Regions from separate parts of the Metabacillus sp. KH_069 genome, predicted to be linked through region 2. Evidence: a T-box and tRNA genes for the amino acid it is inferred to sense, from the RefSeq annotation. Region 2 holds a T-box; the other holds one or more tRNA genes.
The links. A T-box is a leader RNA that pairs with one kind of tRNA and senses whether it is charged. The one in region 2 lies ahead of pheS (phenylalanine--tRNA ligase subunit alpha), so its partner is inferred to be a tRNA-Phe.
Positions count from the first base shown of each region.

Region 1 (12,056 bases), 1.1 Mb from region 2:
TAAAACCAAAGAAAACAGTGCCTACTGCATTCGAATTTACGGATATTGCAGGGATTGTTAAGGGTGCAAGTAAAGGAGAAGGACTTGGAAACAAGTTTCTTTCACATATTCGTCAAGTAGATGCAATTTGTCACGTTGTACGCTGTTTTGCAGATGACAATATTACTCACGTTTCTGGAAAAGTAGATCCGATTGATGATGTTGAGACGATCAATCTTGAGTTGATTTTAGCTGATTTAGAGTCTGTAGACAAGCGTATTGAGCGTGTCGGCAAGCTTGCTAAGCAAAAAGACAAAGAGGCAGTTTACGAGCACGAGGTTCTGTTAATGCTGAAAGATGCATTTGAAAACGACAAACCAGCACGTTCAGTGGAATTCACGGATGAGCAGATGAAAATTGTTAAGCACCTTCATTTGCTTACAAGCAAACCTGTTTTGTATGCAGCTAATGTATCTGAAGATGAAGTAGCAGATGCTTCTAATAATGAATATGTAAAAGCAGTCCGCGAATTTGCTGCAAATGAAAAAGCAGAAGTCATTGTTGTATGTGCGAAGATTGAGTCTGAAATTGCTGAACTTGACGGAGAGGAAAAAGAAATGTTCCTTGAAGAGCTTGGCATTGAAGAATCAGGTCTTGATCAGCTTATTAAAGCTTCATACAATCTTCTTGGTCTTGCGACATATTTCACAGCGGGTGTACAGGAAGTCCGCGCGTGGACATTTAAAAAAGGAATGAAAGCTCCGCAATGTGCCGGCGTTATTCACTCTGACTTCGAACGCGGCTTTATCCGCGCGGAAACAGTTTCTTATGAAGATCTGCTGAATGCAGGAACGATGGGAGCTGCACGAGAAGCCGGAAAAGTGCGCTTAGAAGGAAAAGAGTACATCGTAAAAGATGGCGACGTCATTCATTTCCGTTTTAATGTTTAATTCGGTTGCTTAAAGTCGTTTTGTTTGCTATAATTTAAACTTGTGAGTAATTGAATTGTTTAATTGCTCCTTGCCCGTTCAGGGCCGTTTAGACCAAAAGGAGGTGTAAGAGATGAATAAATACGAAATCATGTATATCATCCGTCCAAACATTGAAGATGAGGCTAAAAAAGCTCTAGTTGAGCGTTTCAACACAATCTTAGCTGACAATGGTGCGGAAGTTGAAGAAACAAAAGAGTGGGGCAAACGTCGCCTTGCTTATGAAATCAACGATTTGCGTGACGGTTATTATATGCTTCTTCAAGTTGCATCAAAGCCGGAAGCTGTTCAAGAATTTGACCGCTTAGCGAAAATCAACGAAGACATCATGCGTCACATGGTAACTAGAAAAGAAGTGTAATTCATATAGATTAGATATCTTTAAAAAAGGATGATTCTGATGATGAATCGGGTTGTTTTAGTCGGCAGACTAACAAAAGATCCAGAACTGCGCTACACACCAGCTGGAGCAGCAGTTGCTACTTTTACATTAGCTGTAAACCGCGCCTTCACAAACCAGCAGGGTGAAAGAGAAGCGGACTTCATTAACTGCGTCGTATGGCGCCGTCCGGCTGAAAATGTTGCAAATTTCCTTAAAAAAGGAAGTTTGGCAGGAGTAGATGGACGTCTTCAATCGCGCAGCTATGAAGACCAGACTGGCAAACGTGTTTATGTAACCGAAGTGGTTGCAGAAAGCGTACAGTTTCTTGAACCTAAAAGCGGCAGTGGAAACAGCGGCGGCGGTGGCGGAAACAACAACAATTATTATGGCGGCGGCCAGGGTGGACAAGGCGGCCAAGGCGGTCAGCAAAATCCATTCAGTCAAAACCAAAATCAAAATCAGAATCAGCGTAATCAAGGCCGTTCGAACTTTGATGACGATCCATTCGCTAATGATGGAAAGCCGATTGATATCTCTGATGATGACTTACCGTTTTAAAACATATAGTACGAGCATCTCATAATGGAAGGAGGAAATAACTATGGCAGGCGGACGCAAAGGTGGACGTGCAAAACGTCGTAAAGTGTGCTACTTCACTGCACACGGAATCACTCACATCGATTACAAAGATGTAGATTTGCTTAAAAAATTCGTTTCTGAGCGTGGTAAAATCTTACCTCGTCGTGTAACAGGAACAAGCGCTAAATACCAACGTAAATTAACGATTGCTATTAAACGCTCTCGTCAAATGGCTTTACTTCCATACGTATCTGGCGAATAATAAGATGAAAAAGGCAGTGAGGATTCCTTGCTGCTTTTTTATTATTTTGAGATATATTTGCGGATTAAAGGATAAGTGTTCTGATCCATTTGATTTGTCACACACGGTTCATTTAAAATAAGCTTTGAAGTATAAAAGAGGTGAAACTGTGAAACGGGTTAACGTACTGACAGAAGGTGCGATATTACTTGCGCTCTTTACTGTATTAACATTGATGACACTTTATCTGCCGCTGTTCGGGGCATTTTTAATGGTCTTTTTGCCATTGCCGTTTATCCTTTATACGGTGAGACACGGACTCAAAGCTGCGTTCACTCTAATGGCCGCTTCGATCTTAATTACGTTGATAGTTGGTTCTTTGTTTGCTTTGCCATTAACTTTAACATATGCCCTGAGCGGAATCGTGATGGGTTACTTTTATCAGAAGAGGCAAACAGCCGGCGCTTTGATCGGGGGCACAATTGCATTTCTTATCAGCTTTGTCGTCATGTATGCAGCCTCTGCGGCATTTTTTCAAATCGATCCAATTGAAGAAGCGACAGGCAGCATGAATGAAACAATTGATATGGCAAAATCAATGATGGCTGCAATTGGTCAAGAAGCAAATGAAGCAGCGATTAATCAATTAGAAGAGCAAATGAAGTACATAGGCTACTTAATTCCAAGTTTGCTTGTAAGTGTTTCCTTTATCTTTGCTTTACTTTCTCATGCTGTGACGGTTCCCGTTCTAAAAAGACTGAAAATCCAGCTGTTGCCGCTGAAGCCATTCCGAGAGTGGAAGCTGCCGTCAAGCATTGTCTGGTATTACTTGATTGTCAGTTTCTTATTATTTTTAAATCTGGATAAAGGAAGCTTTCTTTATATTGCCGCTGTAAACTTGCTGTTTGTTCTGCAGGTGCTGTTAGTTGTACAAGGCTTCTCTTTTATTTTCTTTTATAGTCATGTGAAAAAATATTCGAAAGCTATACCTGTTACAGCGGTCATTCTTTCTTTGATTCTGCCGATCCTGATGTATCTTGTGCGAATCTTAGGTATAATTGATTTAGCTTTTAATTTAAGGGGTCGCGTGAAGAAATAGCACAATTGCGCATAAACTAGATTCATACAGTGCGCAGCAGGAGTAAGCCGCAATCTTACGTATGTTTCACTGTTGTTTGAGGAGCTGAAACAAAATGCCCAGTTTTTATGAAAAACCGTTTATCAGGTATCCCCTATTTGCCTTAATCGGACTGACCGCGATTGCCATCATCATTGTCTTTTATTATCAATGGATGCTCGGTGTTGCCGGCGTCTTTCTATTAGGCGGGATCTTATTTCTGTTGAAAATTGCCGATAAAAAGCTTAAGAGCGCGATGGAAACCTATATTTCTACTCTCTCTTACCGTTTGAAGCGGGTTGGAGAAGAAGCTTTAATGGAAATGCCAATCGGAATTATGCTATTTAACGAACATTACCATATTGAATGGACAAATCCGTTTCTGACATCCTGCTTCCATGAAGACACATTGGTCGGCAGGTCGATGTATGATGTTGCCGAGTCACTGGTACCCCTTGTGAAGCAGGAGGTTGATACGGAAACCATTACTCTTCACGAGCGGAAGTTTAAAGTCATCATCAAGCGAGAGGAAAGACTGCTGTATTTCTTTGATGTAACGGAGCAGACAGAAATTGAAAAGCAGTATGAAGATGAGCGCACAGTGCTTGCCCTTATTTTTCTGGATAATTACGATGAAGTCACTCAAGGCCTTGATGATCAGACTAAAAGTACCATTAATAGTCAAGTAACCTCATTGCTGAATAAATGGGCAACAGACAATGGCATCTTCCTGAAAAGAACGTCATCAGAACGGTTCATGGCCATTCTCAATGAAAATATTTTAATAAAGCTTGAAAAAGGAAAGTTTTCAATTCTTGACGAAGTAAGAGAACAGACGACAGTTCAAAATATATCCCTCACATTGAGCATCGGTATAGGCTCCGGTGTGCCGTCTCTTACGGAGCTTGGGGATTTGGCCCAATCAAGTCTTGATCTAGCATTAGGACGAGGCGGAGATCAGGTTGCCATTAAGCAGACGAACGGAAAAGTGAAGTTCTATGGCGGCAAGACGAATCCGATGGAAAAAAGAACGAGAGTGCGTGCAAGGGTCATCTCTCATGCGCTGACTGAAATTATTTCAGAAAGCGACAAAGTCATTATTATGGGGCATAAATACCCTGATATGGATTCAATAGGCTCAGCCATCGGCATCCTGAAAGTAGCTCAGGTCAACGAAAAAGAAGGCTTTATTGTTCTTGATCAAAATGAGATAGATACAGGCGTGCAGCGGCTGATTCAGGAAGTAAGGCAGCATTCAGACTTGTGGTCCCGTTTTATAACAAGAGAGGAAGCTCTGGAAATCTCAACAGATGACACCGTTCTGATTGTTGTGGACACCCATAAGCCTTCGCTTGTCATCGAAGAAAAGCTGCTGAATAAAGTCGACAATGTTGTTGTGATTGATCATCACCGCCGGGGTGAGGAGTTTATTAAGGATCCATTGCTCGTTTATATGGAGCCTTATGCATCTTCAACAGCCGAGCTTGTGACAGAACTCCTGGAATATCAGACAAAACGTTTGAAAATGAACATGATTGAAGCGACGTCCTTGCTCGCAGGCATTATAGTCGATACAAAAAGCTTTACTCTCAGAACGGGTTCCCGTACATTTGATGCAGCCTCTTATTTAAGATCTAAAGGCGCTGACACGATTCTCGTGCAAAAATTCATGAGAGAAGATATTGATCACTATGTAAAGCGGTCAAAGATCATTCAAAATACCAATATGCTTAAAGATGGCATTGCCATTGCAAAATCAGATGCTGATTCAGAGGACTATTTTGATCAGGTCATCATTGCTCAAACAGCAGATACGCTCTTGGCGATGAGCGGTGTGGTGGCGTCATTCGTTCTTGCAAGAAGAAATGAGCACACAATCGGCATCAGTGCCCGTTCCCTTGGGGATATCAATGTGCAGCTGATCATGGAAGCCTTAGACGGCGGAGGTCACCTCACAAATGCAGCTACACAGCTTGAGCATGTATCGCTGCTTGAAGCGGAAGAAAGATTAAAACATGCGATTGAAGAGTATTTAGAAGGAGGAACTAAGTCGTGAAAGTTATTTTCTTGAAAGATGTAAAAGGTAAAGGGAAAAAAGGGGAAGTTAAAAATGTAGCTGACGGCTACGCACATAACTTTTTAATTAAACAAGGACTTGCGATTGAAGCCAATCAGGCAGAAATCAGCAAGCTTCAAGGCCAAAAGAAAAAAGAAGAAAAAGAAGCTGCAGCAGAGCTTGAAAAATCTGTCGAGCTAAAAGAAACGCTTGAAAGCTTAACGGTTGAGCTTAAGGCGAAATCAGGCGAGGGCGGCCGCTTATTCGGATCCATTACAAGCAAGCAAATTGCGGATGAGCTCCTGAAATCCCATGGCCATAAAGTGGATAAACGCAAAATTGATCTTCCAGATGCGATCCGTGCTCTAGGCTATACAAATGTGCCGGTAAAACTGCATCCGGAAGTAACAGCCACTGTTAAGGTGCATGTAACAGAACAAAAATAATCATATTTAAAATGTGATGTGTGAATGGATGCTGCTTCTTTTCGCAGCATCACATTTTTTCTTAGTATAGATAAATAGAGCTGCAGAGCCTTACTCCTCATTCAGAACGGACTGCCTGGAGGAACTGACCAAGGCGTGCTCAATTCTAATTAAATCAAAGAAGGACGGTGATCATCATGAATGAAATGTTTGATGATCGGATTCCCCCGCAAAATATTGAGGCGGAGCAAGCTGTACTCGGAGCGATTTTTCTAGAACCCGCATCTTTAATCACCGCGTCTGAAATTCTGATTCCAGAAGATTTTTACAGAGCATCTCATCAGAAGATTTACAATGTGATGCTGAAGCTTGCGGATAAAGGGGAGCCTGTTGACTTAGTAACAGTAACCTCTGAGCTTGCGGATGCCAATTTATTAGAGGAAATCGGCGGAGTATCGTATTTAAGTGATTTGGCAAATGCGGTACCGACTGCTGCCAATATCGAATATTACGGAAGAATCGTAGAAGAGAAGTCGATTTTGCGGAGATTGATCCGAACAGCTACAACGATTGCTCAAGACGGTTATTCCCGTGAAGATGAAGTGGATGTTTTATTAAATGAAGCAGAAAAAAACATCATGGAGGTCTCACAGCGGAAAAACGCGGGAGCTTTCCAGAATATTAAAGACGTACTTGTTCAAACGTACGATAACATTGAATTGCTCCACACAAGAAAAGGTGACATTACCGGAATAGCCACGGGCTTTACAGAGCTTGACAGAATGACAGCGGGATTTCAGCGAAATGATCTGATTATCGTAGCTGCCCGTCCGTCTGTTGGTAAGACCGCTTTTGCCTTGAATATCGCGCAAAACGTGGCCACGAAAACAGATGAAAACGTCGCGATCTTCAGTCTTGAGATGGGGGCAGATCAGCTCGTCATGAGGATGCTTTGTGCAGAAGGCAATATTAATGCACAGAATTTGCGTACCGGCAACTTAACTCCTGAAGATTGGGGCAAGCTCACCATGGCGATGGGAAGCTTGTCGGATTCAGGTATATTTATTGATGATACACCAGGTATCCGGGTAAGCGAAATCCGTGCAAAATGCCGTCGCCTCAAACAGGAAAGCGGCCTTGGCATGATTCTGATTGACTATCTGCAGCTGATTCAGGGAAGCGGACGAAATAAAGATAACCGTCAGCAGGAAGTATCTGAAATTTCCCGGACACTTAAGTCGCTCGCAAGGGAATTAAAAGTGCCTGTAATCGCCTTATCCCAGCTATCACGCGGAGTTGAGCAGCGCCAGGACAAGCGTCCTATGATGTCAGATATCCGTGAATCAGGAAGTATCGAGCAGGATGCGGATATTGTTGCTTTCTTATATCGTGATGATTACTACGATAAGGAATCCGAAAATAAAAATATCATCGAAATTATCATTGCAAAACAGCGTAACGGTCCAGTCGGAACGGTCAGTCTTGCTTTCGTAAAAGAATACAATAAATTCGTTAACCTGGAACGGCGATTCGATGATGCCGGCGTTCCGCCAGGTGCTTAGAGCTGTCGCTGCAGACAGCTTTTTTTTGTGGAGATAGATGATGATAAGCGATGATAGGGGATTTGTTTAGGGGGATATTGCAGTGAATTGAGTTGTGAGCACTTTTCTCGGTGTTGCGCACTCATAATGTGCTGCCAACTCGGTTATGAAGCACTATCCTGTGTCTTAGCTTAGATTAAGTGCTGCCAACTCGGTTATGGAGCACTTCCCACGGTGTTGTCACCTACATAAAGTGTAGCAAACTCGGTTATGAAACACTTCCCCCGTGCTGTAACCCACATTAAGTGTTTCAAACTCGGTTATGAAACACTTCCCACGTGTTGTCACCTACATTAAGTGCTGAAAATGCGATCATGGACCACTTATTTTATACGGGATCCCTTATTATTTGCTGCAAACTTGGTTATGACACACTTATATAAAAAACAGATCTCCATTTATTGTTTCAACTACAATTTTCAAACGTTCTCCTACGGCACACATCCTCCCTTTGGAATGAAACCCTAAAACAAGGGGAATCTATGTAAAGATGAACAAAATCATTCGCAATTACGATATATTACGAACGAAATTAAAATGTAATCTTATTAATGTTCGTCTTTTCGTTGACTTTCGATTCGTTTGCTGGTAAAATTAGCTTGTTTGATCGTGCGAAAAAAGAAAGAGTTGCAAAAAACCGGAGGTGCACATTAATGTCTTCAGTAGTAGTAGTTGGAACACAATGGGGAGATGAAGGTAAAGGAAAGATTACCGACTTCCTTTCAGAAAATGCAGAGGTTATTGCTCGTTATCAAGGCGGGAATAACGCTGGACATACGATAAAATTTAACGGTGAAACATATAAGCTCCACTTAATTCCATCAGGTATCTTTTACAGTGAAAAGACCTGTGTAATCGGCAATGGAATGGTAGTAGACCCGAAAGCTCTTATTACGGAGCTTGCTTATCTTCATGAGCGCGGAGTAAGCACAGACAATCTTCGCATCAGCAATCGTGCGCATGTTATTCTTCCTTACCATTTAAAACTTGATGAAGTAGAAGAAGAACGCAAAGGTGCCAACAAGATCGGTACGACTAAAAAAGGAATCGGCCCTGCATACATGGACAAAGCAGCGCGTGTAGGAATCCGCATCGCTGACTTATTGGACCGTGAGGCTTTCGAAGAAAAGTTAACTAGAAACCTTGAAGAAAAGAACCGCATGCTTGAAAAGTACTACGAAACAGAAGGATTCACCATTGAAGAAATCCTTGATGAGTACTATGAGTATGGTCAGCAGTTCAAGCAGTACGTTTGCGACACAGCTGTTGTCTTGAATGATGCTCTTGACGGAGGCAGACGCGTACTATTTGAAGGTGCTCAGGGTGTTATGCTTGATATCGATCAAGGTACGTATCCATTTGTTACTTCTTCAAACCCGGTAGCGGGAGGAGTAACAATCGGTTCTGGTGTAGGACCAACGAAAATCAACCATGTTGTCGGTGTTTCCAAAGCATACACAACACGTGTTGGAGACGGCCCGTTCCCTACTGAACTCGATAACGAAATCGGACATCATATCCGCGAAGTCGGCCGTGAATACGGTACAACTACAGGCCGCGCACGCCGCGTAGGCTGGTTTGACAGCGTTGTTGTCCGTCATGCACGCCGTGTCAGCGGAATTACAGATTTATCATTAAACTCCATTGATGTTTTAACTGGCATCGAAACATTGAAGATTTGTACAGCATACAAATACAAAGGCGAAATCATGGAATCTTTCCCTGCAAGCCTTAAAGTACTTGCTGAGTGTGAGCCTGTCTATGAAGAGCTTCCAGGCTGGACTGAAGACATCACAGGCGTCCGCGACCTTGGTGAGCTTCCGCAAAACGCACGCAACTACATCGAGCGTGTATCACAGCTTACAGGCATCCCTCTTTCGGTATTTTCAGTGGGACCTGACAGAACACAAACAAACGTTGTAAGAAGCGTATATAGCTAAGCAAAGGATCGAAAGGGGCTTGCCTCCTTTCGATTTTTTAGATTAAGGAGTCGAGATAGCCTTTTTCTATCAGTCTAAATCTTGATTCTAGCAATATTTTCTCTCATTCACTATAACAAGTTTCTTTATATTAAATAATTTCCTTGTGTTTCCGCGAATCATGAATTATAATAATAAAGGTCCGGTGTTAAACAACGTTTTACATAACATTGTGAAAAGATTATATAAAGGTTCGGCAGCCTGAAATTCGGGCGAAGGTCCCAAGAACAAAAACAACGATGTACTTCATACTTAAACATGGCTCGGTAGCTCAGTCGGTAGAGCACGATCGAATAAGCTGCGAAGCATTCACATCAGCGCACAAATTGAGCCGCTGCTTGGTTAAGCTTCCTGAAATTTGGGCGAAGGTCCCAAGAACAAAAACAACTATTGTACTGCATACTTTTATATGGCTCGGTAGCTCAGTCGGTAGAGCAAAGGACTGAAAATCCTTGTGTCGGCGGTTCGATTCCGTCCCGAGCCACTCAAAAAAGACATGATCCTTATAGGGTGCATGTCTTTTTATTTTGTGACTTTCGCGGCATGAGAAATCCTGCTTATATGGGCATATATTGACAGGAAACAGTAAATTATGTCACCAATAATACAGAAATGTTACATTTTGCAAAATGACTAGGTAATTGTCTGATAATATGCTAATTTAATATAGTGATAAAAAAATAGAATTTTGTCGAAATAGAACTATTTGCTTATAAAATGATAGATAAAGTACTTAGCAGTGGTTAATTGGGAGGAAATTAAATCGTGTTTAAGCGCATAAATGGATTCGTTGGAAACAACGTTCAATATACAAAAAACAGCATAATGAAGAAGGCTTTTTTTAGTTTGGGATTTGCCGGAGCACTGTCGTTTGGCATTGGATCTGCATCTGCGGAAGAAAAGCTTGAAACGGTCTATCATGTTTATTTAGATGGAGAAAGAATTGGTACAGTCGACAGTCAGCAGTTAATTGATGACCTTTCAAAGCAGAAAGTTGAAGAGGCCAAAAAGAACTATAAAGATTATCAATTAACGGTTGAAGAAATTGAAATGATCCCTGAGCAAATGTTTCGTCCTGTTTCTAACAACGAAGAAACAGTAAACAAGCTGAATGCAGAAATGGATGTTGTAGCAGAAGCTGCATCCATTAAAGTAGACGACCAAAACGTTGCTTACTTCAAAAACAAAGAAGAAGCCGAAAGTGTATTGAACAAATTTAAAGGCAAATATGTTTCCGAGGACGTTTTGAAACAGCTGGATACGATGAAAGATTCCACCGTGCCTCTGCAGCCTATTAAAGAAAATCAATCACGTATATTAGACGTTTCCTTTTCTGATAAAGTTTCAGTTTCAGAAGAAAAAATTTCTCCCGATAAGCTGATTACGGCTGAGGAAGGCTTAAAGCTTCTTGAAAAAGGAACACTTGAAGAGAAAAAACATAAAGTCGATGGTACCGATGTACTCAGTACAGTAGCTGCTGAATATAAACTTACTGTAGAAGAACTTCTTGCACTTAATCCAAGTTTAGAAGATGAAGATGTCATTAAACCTGGTGACGAACTGAATGTAAAAGAGTATAAACCATTTACAAATGTTCTTGTAAAAGAAGAAGTATCTAAGAAAGAAGCAATTGCCTATGAAACAGAAGTGATCGAAGATTCTTCTATGTTCAAAGGTGACAAGAAAACGAAACAAGAAGGCAAAGACGGTCAAAAGCTGTTAAATTATATTGTTTATAAAGAAAACGGCAATGAAGTGAAACGCGATACAACAAAGGATGAAACACTTACTGAGCCGGTAAAAGAAATTATCGTTAAAGGCACGAAAGTCGTTCCTTCACGCGGCAACGGATCTTTAGCATGGCCTGCTGTCGGCGGAACTGTAACAAGCAAACTTGGAACTCGCTGGGGCAAAATGCATAAAGGAATAGATATCGCAGGTGTAAGTGATCGTACGATTAAAGCTGCCGATAATGGGAAAATTGTTTATGCAAGAAACTCAGGAGCTTATGGAAACAAAGTCGAGATTGACCACGGAAATGGCATGAAAACAGTTTACGCACATCTAAACTCTATTTCTGTCTCTGTAGGTCAAACCGTATCTCAAGGCCATAAAATCGGTGTAATGGGATCTACTGGACGTTCAACAGGCGTTCATTTGCATTTCGAAGTTTACCAAAATGGAAACTTGAAAAATCCGCTCAATTACTTGAAAAAATAACCTCTAGCTTTGCTAGAGGTTTTCCTTATTTCAGCTCGGCAATATGCCGGGTTTTTGTCTTTCCTGAAAGAAATAATTTTTAGCGGTAAGTTTTCAGTGAGTTCATGATGAACCTCTTTTCACGCTGCAGCTGACTTACTGCAGCACATTTAGGAAATAGCTAAAAAGAAATACGCCTTGAAAAGGTGAATCTGTTTAGTAGAAGTGGTAAATTAAGAATAAGGAAAGAAACACCTTATGTAAAAGGGGCGATTGGCCATGGAAAAGAAGATCTTAGTTGTTGATGATGAAAAGCCGATTGCAGACATTCTGCAATTTAACTTAAAAAAAGAAGGCTATGAAGTATTTTGTGCCTACGATGGAAACGAAGCAGTCGAAATGGTAGAAGAAATTCAGCCTGATCTCATTCTTTTAGATATTATGCTCCCGAATAAGGACGGAATGGAAGTATGCCGTGAAGTCCGAAAAAAATATGAAATTCCCATTAT
Region 1 is NZ_CM174460.1:4,404,237-4,416,292, reverse strand. It holds gene ychF (redox-regulated ATPase YchF) at 1-929, shown strand, start outside; gene rpsF (30S ribosomal protein S6) at 1,042-1,329, shown strand; gene ssb (single-stranded DNA-binding protein) at 1,369-1,908, shown strand; gene rpsR (30S ribosomal protein S18) at 1,952-2,191, shown strand; gene AC3ISE_RS22075 (YybS family protein) at 2,340-3,269, shown strand; gene AC3ISE_RS22070 (DHH family phosphoesterase) at 3,364-5,343, shown strand; gene rplI (50S ribosomal protein L9) at 5,340-5,789, shown strand; gene dnaB (replicative DNA helicase) at 5,966-7,330, shown strand; gene AC3ISE_RS22055 (adenylosuccinate synthase) at 8,023-9,309, shown strand; tRNA gene AC3ISE_RS22050 (tRNA-Phe) at 9,760-9,832, shown strand; gene AC3ISE_RS22045 (peptidoglycan DD-metalloendopeptidase family protein) at 10,114-11,568, shown strand; gene yycF (response regulator YycF) at 11,827-12,056, shown strand, end outside.
Region 1: it has a tRNA-Phe gene. The T-box ahead of pheS (phenylalanine--tRNA ligase subunit alpha) is inferred to sense a tRNA for this amino acid. The anticodon was not compared.

Region 2 (12,056 bases):
ATATCGGTTTTGGTGTCGATGTCGGGATCGCAGGCGATACACCTGGGATTACAGAGAAAGAAGCTTCAAGCAAAATGGGGGAAGGCCCGCAGATTATTCTTTATGATGCATCAATGGTTTCTCATAAAGGACTTCGTGACTTTGTTGTCGGGGTTGCCGATGAACTCAGCATTCCATACCAATTTGATGCGATTGCAGGCGGCGGAACCGACTCAGGCGCCATTCATATGACAGCAAACGGTGTACCTGCGCTTTCCATTACAATTGCAACGAGGTACATTCACTCTCATGCAGCTATGCTTCATCGCGATGATTATGAAAATGCAGTAAAACTGATTACTGAGGTTATTAAACGTCTTGATGAAGAAACCGTTAAAACAATTACCTTCGATTAATCATAAAAATGCTGGGCAGATTGCCCAGCATTTATTTCTTTTTTAAACCTTCTTCAAGAATCGTCAGCATTTCATTTTTCTCATCCTCGCTTGAATTCTGCCAGATTACCTCGAACAGAACGCCTAAGCCAGGAAGCATTTTTTCTTCTCCGTTTTGAATGGCATCTACAATTGTATCCTCCAGCTGACCTTGATCATTGCCTGATACATTTGAGATAATGGCATTTCTTAAATTTAAATCCATCATTATCACTCCATATCTTATAATATTTACCTACCCATATCCTGTGTTATTTTGTGTTTTTTATGTATGTTTTATAAGATATAATATAAAAAGCTGGACAAGAGAAAAAAGTGATTCAGAATCACCTAATTATATAGAAGAAATGCAGCAGTAAAGGAGCAGTATACTCGTGAAACGAATTGAATCTTTGCAAAATCAGAAGGTTAAGCAGTGGCGTAAATTACATACAAAAAAAGAACGTGACACAACAAATACATTTTTAATTGAAGGCTTGCATTTAGTAGAAGAAGCTTTAAAGGATAAATCCGTGATTAAAGAATTGATTATTTCAGAAGAAACGGACATTCCATCTCACTGGAATGCGGATGACCTGTCAATTACATATGTCACAAAAGAAATCATGAAAGCTATCTCTGAAACCGAATCGCCTCAGGGTGCAGCCGCAGTCTGTGTTCAATCAGAAAAGCACGAAATCAGTGCCTGGAAAAAGGTCGTACTGATAGATGCAATCCAGGACCCTGGTAATTTAGGGACAATCATCCGGACTGCAGATGCTGCAGGCATGGATGGAGTCATTCTTGGTGACGGGACAGTTGATGCATATAATTCTAAAGTTGTCCGTTCCAGTCAGGGATCAATCTTTCACATTCCTATTGTAAAAAGGAAATTGAATGAGGCAATCTCAGAGCTTAAACAGCAAAATGTCTCCATATACGGAACCTCGCTCCAAAATGGTGTTGATTACCGCAAAACGGAAGCAGCAGCTTCATTTGGCCTGCTCATTGGCAATGAGGGTAGCGGAGTAAATAAAGAATATCTTCACCTTACTGATCAAAATCTGTACATTCCAATCCTCGGAAAAGCGGAATCCCTAAATGCAGGGATTGCAGCGGGAATTCTTATGTATCACTGTATTGGGGATCAATAAGGGCGGAGTTTTCGCAGCTCCTTATTTATTCCGGTGTGTCTGGAAAATAAAATTTCAAATTTGGCTAGATGCCCCTCGGCCAGAACAGTCGGCTCCGCTTTTCGGTGTTGTCTAGCTCCATCGCCCAACTCCTCAGCCAGAACGGATCCGGCAGTAAAGGCAAAAAGCGCCTTTTCTGTCGGATCCTTATCTGTCTGTCGGAGCTAACCGGGCGATTCCGCTTTTCGGCGGTGTCTAGCTCCGCCTCCTAGTCCCTCGGCCAGAACAAATTCCCCCAAAAAGTCAAACCCGGACTTTTCGGGTGAATTCTTATCTGTCTGTCGGGCCTGAACAGTCGGCTCCGCTTTTCGGTGTTGCATGAACAATTTCTTTTCATTATAATAAGATACAGTTACATACTCTAACAGCGATGATAGAGAAGAGTAGTTTACGGGAGCGTCAATCAGGGAGAAAATGCCGGTGACTGAGAGCATTTTTTTGACTGCGGTAAATGAATTCACCTCTTTAGCTGGCATCAGGACCATTCGGCTTTTGAATGTAAAGGTGTTCCGGATCAATTCCGTTATCTTAGAACGAAGTGAACAGCTTATGTTTTTTGGGCTGTTAACAAGGGTGGTACCGCGATATTCAACTCGTCCCTTTTTTGGGCGGGTTTTTTATTTTGGAAAAAAATGATCATTCATTTGAAATAAAGGAGGAAACAGCATGCAGGAACAACTGAAACAGCTTCAGTTAGAAGCACTTGAAAAAATACAAACAGCAAATGATTTAAAAAGTCTGAATGACATCCGTGTCTCATACTTAGGAAAAAAAGGACCGATTACAGAAGCGCTCCGCGGTATGGGGAAATTATCTGCAGAAGAGCGTCCGTTAATGGGTGCCCTTGCAAATGAGGTCCGTGAAAGCATTGCGACGAGCATTGCAGCAAAACAGGAAGGCCTTGAGGAAGCTGCGGTTGAGGAAAAACTGGCTGCAGAAACAATTGATGTGACTCTTCCTGGACGTCCGGTTCGAGCTGGTAACCATCATCCTATTACAGCAGTTATTGAAGAAATTGAAGATCTGTTCCTTGGCATGGGTTATTCAGTTGAAGAGGGTCCTGAAGTTGAAACAGATTACTTTAACTTTGAAGCATTGAATCTTCCAAAAGGGCATCCTGCTCGTGATATGCAGGATTCGTTCTATATTACAGATGAAACGCTGCTTCGTACACATACATCCCCTGTTCAGGCCAGAACGATGCAAAAGTACAAAGGTCTAGGGCCTGTTAAAATTATTTGTCCTGGTAAAGTGTACCGCCGCGATAACGACGATGCGACACATTCTCATCAATTCACTCAAATTGAAGGGTTAGTAATCGATGAAAACATCAGCATGAGCGATCTAAAAGGAACACTGGAAGCCTTTGCTAAAAAGATGTTTGGAGAAGACCGCGAAATTCGTTTGCGTCCAAGCTTTTTCCCATTTACAGAGCCTTCAGTAGAGATTGATGTTTCATGCTTTGCTTGTGGAGGACATGGGTGCAATGTATGTAAAGGCACTGGCTGGATTGAAATTTTAGGTGCTGGAATGGTTCATCCGAACGTTCTTGAAATGGCTGGATTTGACTCGAAAAAATACAGCGGATTTGCATTTGGAATGGGCCCTGAGCGCATTGCCATGCTGAAATACGGCATTGACGATATTCGCCACTATTACACTAATGATGTTCGTTTCTTAAAACAATTTAAAAGAGCATAAAAGGAGGTTTACTGATGTTTGTTTCATATAAATGGCTGCAGAATTACGTTGATCTCAGCGGAATATCAGCAGAAGAACTGGCAGAAAAAATCACTAGAAGCGGGATTGAAGTAGAAGGTGTTGAAACACTGAACGAAGGCATGAGCGGTGTTGTAATTGGTCATGTGCTTGAAAAAGAACAGCATCCGAATGCTGATAAGCTGAACAAATGCTTAGTAGATGTCGGAGGAGAACTGCCTGTGCAGATCATTTGCGGTGCTGCAAATGTTGATAAAGGCCAAAAAGTAGCGGTAGCAACTGTGGGTGCCGTTCTTCCTGGAAACTTTAAAATTAAAAAAGCTAAGCTGCGCGGCGAAGAATCAAACGGAATGATCTGTTCTCTGCAGGAGCTAGGAATTGAGTCAAAGCTTGTGGCAAAAGAATTTTCTGAAGGGATTTTTGTTTTCCCGAATGACGTTCAGCCAGGTGCAGATGCTCTTGCCGAGCTGAGCCGTGATGATCAGATTCTTGAGCTTGGATTAACACCTAACCGTTCAGATTGCTTAAGCATGCTTGGTGTCGCACACGAAGTAGCTGCGATTTTAGGAAGAAGTGTCACTTATCCGGACCTTACTCATGCGGAAGCTTCTGAAAGAGCTGCAGATTATATTTCAGTTACAGTCCAGGCTAAAGAAGAGAATCCATTATATGTAGCGAAGGTGATCCGCAATGTGCGTATTGCACCATCACCTCTATGGCTTCAAACTCGGTTAATGGCAGCAGGAATTCGTCCTCATAATAATGTTGTGGATATTACCAACTATGTATTAATTGAATATGGCCAGCCTTTGCATGCCTTTGATTATGACCGCTTAGGTTCAAAAGAAATTCTTGTCCGACTTGCTGAAGCTTCCGAAGAAATCATCACCCTGGATGGCCAAAAGCGTATTCTGTCACCTGAACATCTTGTTATTACAAATGGAAAAGAGCCAGTTGCTCTTGCAGGCGTAATGGGCGGAGAAAATTCTGAAGTTCATTCAGATACAACAACGATCCTGCTTGAGTCTGCGTACTTCAATGGTCAAACTGTCCGCAAAGCTTCAAAAGATCATGGACTCCGCAGTGAAGCAAGTGCGCGTTTCGAAAAAGGCGTCGATCCAAACCGTGTGCGTGCTGCAGCAGAACGTGCAGCACAATTAATGATTGAGCTTGCAGGCGGTGAGGTACTTAATGGTTCTGCAGAAGTAAACTACTTAGAGGCAGAACCAGCTGTAGTCGGCATTCCTGCAGATAAAATCAACAAGGTGCTCGGAATGAACATTTCAGTTAATGAAATTCAGTCGATTTTCACTCGACTAGGTTTTGAGGTTAAGGAAGATAATGGAGCATTTGCGGTTACAGTTCCGACAAGACGCGGAGATATTGCGATTGAAGAAGATTTAATAGAAGAAGTAGCCAGACTGTATGGCTATGATAATATTCCTTCCACATTCCCGGTCAGTGCATCTTCACCAGGCAGACTGACTGAATATCAGTCTAACCGCCGCAAAGCACGCCGGTACTTAGAAGGAGCAGGCTTGTACCAGGCGATTACCTATTCATTAACAAGCGAAGAAAAAGCATCTCAATTTGCTCTTGAAGCATCAGACTATACTCGTCTTGCTATGCCGATGAGCGAAGAGCGCAGCGTGCTCCGCTTAAGCTTGGTTCCGCATTTGCTGGAAACACTGAAATACAATCTTGCTCGTCAAAATGACCAAGTTGCGCTTTATGAAATGAGCTCCGTTTTCATTTCAAAGGGAGCAGGCGAACAGCCTGTTGAAAAAGAACGGTTAAGCGGTGCTGTTACTGGTTTGTGGCATTTAAATCAATGGCAGGGCGAAAAGAAGCCGGTAGATTTCTATGTAGTAAAAGGAATTCTTGATGGATTGTTTGATGTTCTTGGATTAAAAGAGCAGATCACATACAAACAGGCTAAGCGCGATGGGCTTCACCCTGGACGTACGGCTGAAATCTTGCTTAATGGCCAGACTGCCGGATTCATCGGCCAAGTTCATCCAAAACTTCAAAAACAAATGGACCTGACTGAAACATATGTATTTGAACTTGCCTTACAGCAGCTCCTGGAGACGAATCTTGAAGAATTAAAGTTTTCTGTGATTCCTCGTTTCCCTTCAATGACACGGGATATTGCTCTTGTTGTTGACAGAGGAATTGTTGCAGGCGATCTTAAAGAAACGATTTCTGAAGCAGGCGGCAAGCTTCTAAAAGAAGTGTCTGTATTCGACTTATATGAAGGCGATAGACTGGAAGAAAATAAGAAGTCACTTGCCTTCTCTCTGCGCTATTTCGATCCTGAGCGTACATTAACAGATGAAGAAGTAACGAAGGCTCATGAAAAAGTGCTTCGTGCTGTTGAAGAGAAATATGCAGCGGTGCTGAGAGGTTAATGATTGACATGAAAAGCAGTGTAATCTCAGAGATTACACTGCTTTTTTTCCGTTCAGTTTTTCTCTGTCATGTCTCTTATAGACTGATAAAGAATATCAGCCATCTCATCCAATTCCTCTTTTGCAGCTGCAAGGGGCGGCATAAATACAATGACATTTCCGAGTGGTCTGAGGAGCATGCCGAGTTCTCTTGCCCGTCTGCAGACTTTAACTCCCACCCTGTCCTTCCAATCAAACGGTTCGGCTGTGTCCTTATTCTTCACTAATTCAATCCCGATCATAAATCCTTTTTGCCGGATATCACCCACGTGGTCCAACTGTGAAAAAGCTGTTAATCGAGTTGCCAGATATTCTGACATGTTCTCAACTTCTTGTACGAGATTCCGCTTCTCTATTAATTCAAGATTTGCAATGGCAACAGCACAGCCTAAAGGGTTTCCTGTGTAACTGTGACCATGGAAAAACGTTTTTTGCTCCTCATAGTCTCCTAAAAATGCACTGTAAATCTCTTCAGAAGCAACTGTAATGGCGACAGGAAGATATCCGCCTGTCAGTCCTTTTCCAGCGGTTAAAAGATCAGGAGTTACATGCTCGTGCTCACATGCAAACATTTTCCCTGTTCTGCCAAAACCCGTAGCGACTTCATCCGCTATCATTAGGGCGTCATATTTTGTACAAAGCTCTCTGACGCCTCTCAGGTAACCTTCCGGCATCACAATAATTCCGCTTGCACCTTGAACAATCGGTTCAATAATCAGAGCAGCAATTTCATCAGAACGTTCTGCTAATAGATTCTCTAATTCATTTAACGATTCATGAACGATGACAGTTTCAGAATTGCCGAATGGTGAACGGTATACAGCAGGGTATGGAATTTTAATGCAGTCAAAAAGCAGGGATGAATAGGCTTTATGAAACAGGTCGATGGCTCCTACTGAAACCGCGCCTATCGTATCTCCATGATAAGCTTCCTTCATCGTGATAAATTGTCTCTTATTCCCTTTTCCTTTATGCTGCCAATATTGAAAGGCCATTTTAACAGCAATCTCTACAGAAGTGGCGCCTGAGTCTGAATAAAACACCTTAGTGAGTCCCTCTGGCATAAGTTTAATGACTTTTTCGGCCAAAAGAATGGCAGGAACATTTGCCATGCCAAGCAGGGTGGAGTGTGCTACTTTATCCAGCTGCTGTTTGATTGCTTCATTTAATTCTACTACATTGTGACCGTGTACATTTAACCAGATGGAAGAGACGCCATCCCAATATTCTTTGCCATTTACATCTATCAGTTTTCGTCCTTTCCCTTCAGCAATAATAACAGGCTGATCTTCTATGTAATCTTTCATTTGAGTAAAAGGATGCCAAATATATTGCTTGTTTTTTGCTGCCAGTTCTTCGTAGCTGATATCAGCGAGTGCCGGACTTTTGTACATGGTGAGCCCCCTGTAAGAATTTTTTATAACTCTATCGTATAAACAGAAAACACTATATGTCAACCAAAGAATAATTTAGTTGACATATATGTTTTGATGTAGATAAAATGAAGAAAAATAGAATGAGAGGAAGAAAAAGGATGAAGCGTTCACTGTCGGTCTATTCCATTTCAGTTGTATCAATGTTTGCTGCTCTAACAGCAGTAGGAGCCTTTATTAAGATACCGATGCCGGTTATTCCATTTACTTTGCAGATTCTATTTGTCTACCTTGCAGGTGCCCTTTTGGGGAGCAAGCTTGGTGCAATGAGTCAAATGCTGTATATTGGGATCGGACTTGCCGGGCTTCCGGTATTTTCAAGCGGAGGAGGACTTTCCTATATTTTTCAGCCGACATTCGGTTATTTAATCGGATTTGCTGCTGCAAGTTTTGTCATCGGCTATATCCTTGAAAGGTGCAATAAGCCAAAGCTGAAGCATTTTCTGTTTGCTCATTTTACTGGTCTTATCATTGTTTATTTATTTGGCGTAGGCTATTTATATCTCTCGTTAAATACATGGATTGGAACAGGGATTTCATTTAGCGCAGCATTTTACAGCGGTTTTCTGCTGAGTGTATTCGGCGACTTGCTTCTGTGTTTTGGAGCTGCTTTATTATCACTAAGATTGTATAAATCCGTGCGCAGGCCATTGGTCAATGTCTCCTATTCAGGGGAAGCGAAGGGATGAGCGGGATATTTATTACTGGCACAGACACGGGAATCGGAAAAACGTTTGTAACCGCTTATTTAATCGGAATGCTTCAGCGCTCGGGGATAAAAGCCGTTCCGTACAAACCTATTCAAAGCGGAGGAAGGCTGGAAGGGGGCTGTCTGGTTTCAGAGGATATTGAAGAATATCGTCTGGCCGCAAATTTGCCCTATCAGCAAGATGACCTATGTACTTACTGTCTGGAAGAACCCCTGTCCCCTCATTTAGCCGCGCAAATATCAGGCACTAAAATTGATAAGGATCGACTGGTCAATCAATATCTCAAGCTTCAAAAGGAAAACGATATTGTGATCGTAGAAGGGGCAGGCGGGCTGGCAGTGCCTCTTGCTGAAAATGAAGATGGATTCTATTTAACGAAAGATCTTATTAAAGAGCTGAACATTCCTGTCCTGATTGTTACTCATCCCGCACTTGGAACGATTAATCACTCCTTGCTGACAGCAGAATATGCAAAGAAAAACGGGATAGCCGTTCTTGGATTTATCATCAACAACATGTCTCAGGAAGAGTCTCTGATGGAGCAGGACAATGTTAGGATGATTGAGATTTTGAGCGGAGTTCCTGTAATTGGGAAAATTCCATACTCGAAGGGGAAATATGAAAGTTTATTAAATAGTGAGCCTCTTATTCCCATCGATCAAATATTAAAAAAACAGCGGCAAAATCAATGAGATTTTGCCGCTGTTTTTATTAGGTTTAATCTATCTTTTTTTCTTGGCAGCCAATTTTTTTGCTTTATCTGTATTGGCAAAATGAAATTTTGTTAAGTTTTTCAATGTGTCTTCACCTTTTTTTATAATAATGGCTGCTGCCGCTTCGTCAACCTTTGCTCCGGCACCTTTAGGGAGTATCATCCCGGCTTTTTCAGACAGACGATCCATTTCCTTGAGGAAAGCATATCTTGCCAAAATGGAAGCTGCTGCAACCGCCAGGTGGATTCCTTCTGCTTTTGTACTGAAAAAAGTATTTTCTTTCCGGTAGGAATTTCCGCTAAGATGCTTGAAATAGATGGAAGGCTCTGCAAACTGATCGATTAAAACACCTTCAGGAATTTCAGGTGCGATCTTATCGTAAAGTTTGTTGATCGCCTGATTATGAAGGATGGCCTTCATTTTCCCCTGTGACATTCCCGTGCTCTGCAGCTGATTGTATTTTTCATTATGCAGAACCAGCAGGCTGTAAGGAATGATAGAAAGAAGATCTTTGGCAATGGCCGTAATTTGTCTATCATTCAGATGCTTTGAATCTTTCACTCCCAATTCCTGAAGGAGGGGAATCTGTTCTTTTTTTACATAGGCTGCTACAACAGTAATCGGCCCAAAGAAATCGCCTGTTCCGACTTCATCCGATCCTATTATAGAGAGAGTTGATATGTTCGCCGGCGGACTAAAAACAGTAAGAGGCTTCGAAGGTTTCTTAGTAGTCTTTTGTTCAGGTTTTGACCACTTTTCTGCTTCTTCTGCGGCCAGATTGCCCTGAAACAGAACTTTGCCTGATTTGTAGGCTGTAATGGTACACCCATTTGATTTAGCAGTAAATACAGCACCCGGCGGGAGCTTTGAGCCTAGATCCGAAGAGTAGTAGGATTTCATTTTCAGGATGGTCGGCTGATCAATTTTAATAACGGCATTGGACAAGAGATGACACCTCTTTTAAAATATGATTGATACTGGATATTGATTGGCATTATCTTTCCATTATACTAGATATCATGTTATGATAAAGATTAGGATTCTCAAGAATGGAGGATTTTTCGTTGGATAACCACTCAAAAAAGAAAACGACAGTTGATATATATGGACAGCAATTTTCAATAGTAGGCACGGAGAGCACAAGTCATGTGCGCCTGGTGGCTTCTATTGTTGATGATAAAATGCGTGAAATCAGCAGCAAAAGTCCTAATCTGGATATAAATAAGCTCGCAGTTTTAACTGCAGTGAATGTTGTGCATGACTATTTAAAATTAAGAGATGAATTTGAAAAACTAGAGAAACAAATCATAGAAAAGGATTGACGCGGTAAATGCTTGATATTGCACTTTTCATCATTTTGGCCATGGGCCTGTTAGTCGGATTAAAACGCGGCTTTATTCTTCAATTCATACATCTTACAGGGTTTATCATCGCCTATATTGTAGCATATAAATACTTTGGTGTTTTAGCGCCAAAGTTAGAGCTGTGGGTTCCTTACCCATCACTTGGCGAGAGCGGATCCGCTATATCCTTTTTTACAGGCGGAAATCTTGAAGATGCTTACTATAGAGCGGTAGCGTTTGTCATTTTATTTATCGGCACAAAGATTTTGCTGCAGGTAGTAGGATCTATGCTTGATTTTGTTACATACCTTCCAATTCTAAAACAGCTGAATAAATGGGCTGGCGCCCTCTTAGGATTTCTCGAAATCTATTTAATCCTTTTCATCTTGCTGTTCATTGGCGGGCTTCTTCCTATTCCGGAAGTCCAGTCAGCAATGGGGGATTCAGGACTTGCAAAGGTTATCGTTCATCACACGCCGTATTTTTCTGATAAAGTTCAGGAATTATGGCTGCAATATGCACCGAATTAACTTCTCCTCCAATTAGGAGAAGTTTTTTTGGTAAAAGGTCTTTTATCCCTTTGTTGTACTTTTGGAGAAAATATTTGTATCATTTTAATTAAGCCCCAATAGATGTAAAACGACTTGACCCGAGGTGAAAGAACAATGAGCGTACATAAAAAAGATGTCATTAAATTACTTGAATATATAGCTGTACACATGGAACTTAAAGGAGAAAATCCGTTTAAGATCGCTGCTTTCCGGAAAGCTGCCAATGCACTCGAAACAGATGAACGAAGCTTGTCTTCAATCGAGGATTTTACAAAAATCGCAGGAATCGGAAAAGGGACAGCTGCGGTCATTACTGAGTATATCCAAGAAGGAAAATCAAAAACAATGGAGCAGCTGCAGTCAGAAGTTCCCCAGGGACTTATTCCGCTCCTGAAGCTGCCTGGACTTGGCGGTAAAAAAATTGCAAAGCTTTATAAAGAGCTTGGGGTTACGGACGTTGATTCTCTTAAAAAAGCTTGCCTTGAAGAGAAGGTCCAGAGTCTTGCCGGGTTCGGGAAAAAAACAGAAGAAAAAATTCTCGCTGCGATTGATGAAATTGGAACCCGTCCTGAGAGGCTGCCTTTATCATTTGCACTGCCGATTGCAGAGGAAATTGAGACGTATTTAGAATCTTGTGAAGAGGTTCAAAAATACAGCAGGGCAGGCAGTCTCAGACGAATGAGAGAAACCGTCAAAGATTTGGATTTTATTATCGCAACTGATCATCCCCACTATGTCAGAGATCAGCTCATAAAAATCCCGAATATCTCAGAAATCATTGCAAATGGAGACACAAAGGTCTCTGTGCAGCTGCAGTATGAATATGAAATCGGAGTGGACTTTCGGTTAGTGACTCTTGATGAATTTGCCACGACACTTCATCATTTCACTGGTTCAAAGGATCATAACGTAAAAATGCGGCAGCTGGCAAAAGAACGCGGAGAAAAAATCAGTGAATATGGGGTTGAAAATAGTGAGACAGGTGAAGTGATCACATTTTCAACAGAAGAAGAATTTTACGCTCACTTTGATCTTCCTTTCTTTCCTCCTGAGATCCGCGAAGACGGGACGGAAGTAGAAAAATACTTGAAGGATACCAAGCTGATATCTGCTGATGATATAAAAGGAGATCTTCATATGCACTCGACTTGGAGTGATGGAGCCTTTACAATCAGTGAAATGGCAGAGGCGTGCAGAATGCGGGGGTATCAGTATATGGCCATTACGGATCACTCTCAATATCTTAAAGTTGCAAATGGTCTGACTCCTGAACGATTAAAAGCACAGCGGAATGAAATTGACAAATTAAATGAACAGTATGAGGATTTTAAAATTTTCGCAGGAGTTGAAATGGATATCTTGCCGGATGGCTCTCTTGATTATGATGATGAAGTACTAGAAGGAATGGACTTTGTTATCGCGTCGATTCATTCCAGCTTTTCTCAATCACAGGATATCATCATGCAGCGCCTGAAAACGGCTCTAGAAAATCATCATGTGGATATGATTGCACATCCTACAGGCAGACTGA
Region 2 is NZ_CM174460.1:3,305,250-3,317,305, reverse strand. It holds gene AC3ISE_RS16745 (M42 family metallopeptidase) at 1-395, shown strand, start outside; gene sspI (small acid-soluble spore protein SspI) at 427-639, opposite strand; gene AC3ISE_RS16735 (TrmH family RNA methyltransferase) at 809-1,567, shown strand; T-box leader at 1,968-2,210, shown strand; gene pheS (phenylalanine--tRNA ligase subunit alpha) at 2,273-3,307, shown strand; gene pheT (phenylalanine--tRNA ligase subunit beta) at 3,322-5,736, shown strand; gene bioA (adenosylmethionine--8-amino-7-oxononanoate transaminase) at 5,790-7,169, opposite strand; gene AC3ISE_RS16715 (biotin transporter BioY) at 7,310-7,897, shown strand; gene bioD (dethiobiotin synthase) at 7,894-8,610, shown strand; gene rnhC (ribonuclease HIII) at 8,641-9,576, opposite strand; gene zapA (cell division protein ZapA) at 9,681-9,953, shown strand; gene AC3ISE_RS16695 (CvpA family protein) at 9,962-10,504, shown strand; gene polX (DNA polymerase/3'-5' exonuclease PolX) at 10,640-12,056, shown strand, end outside.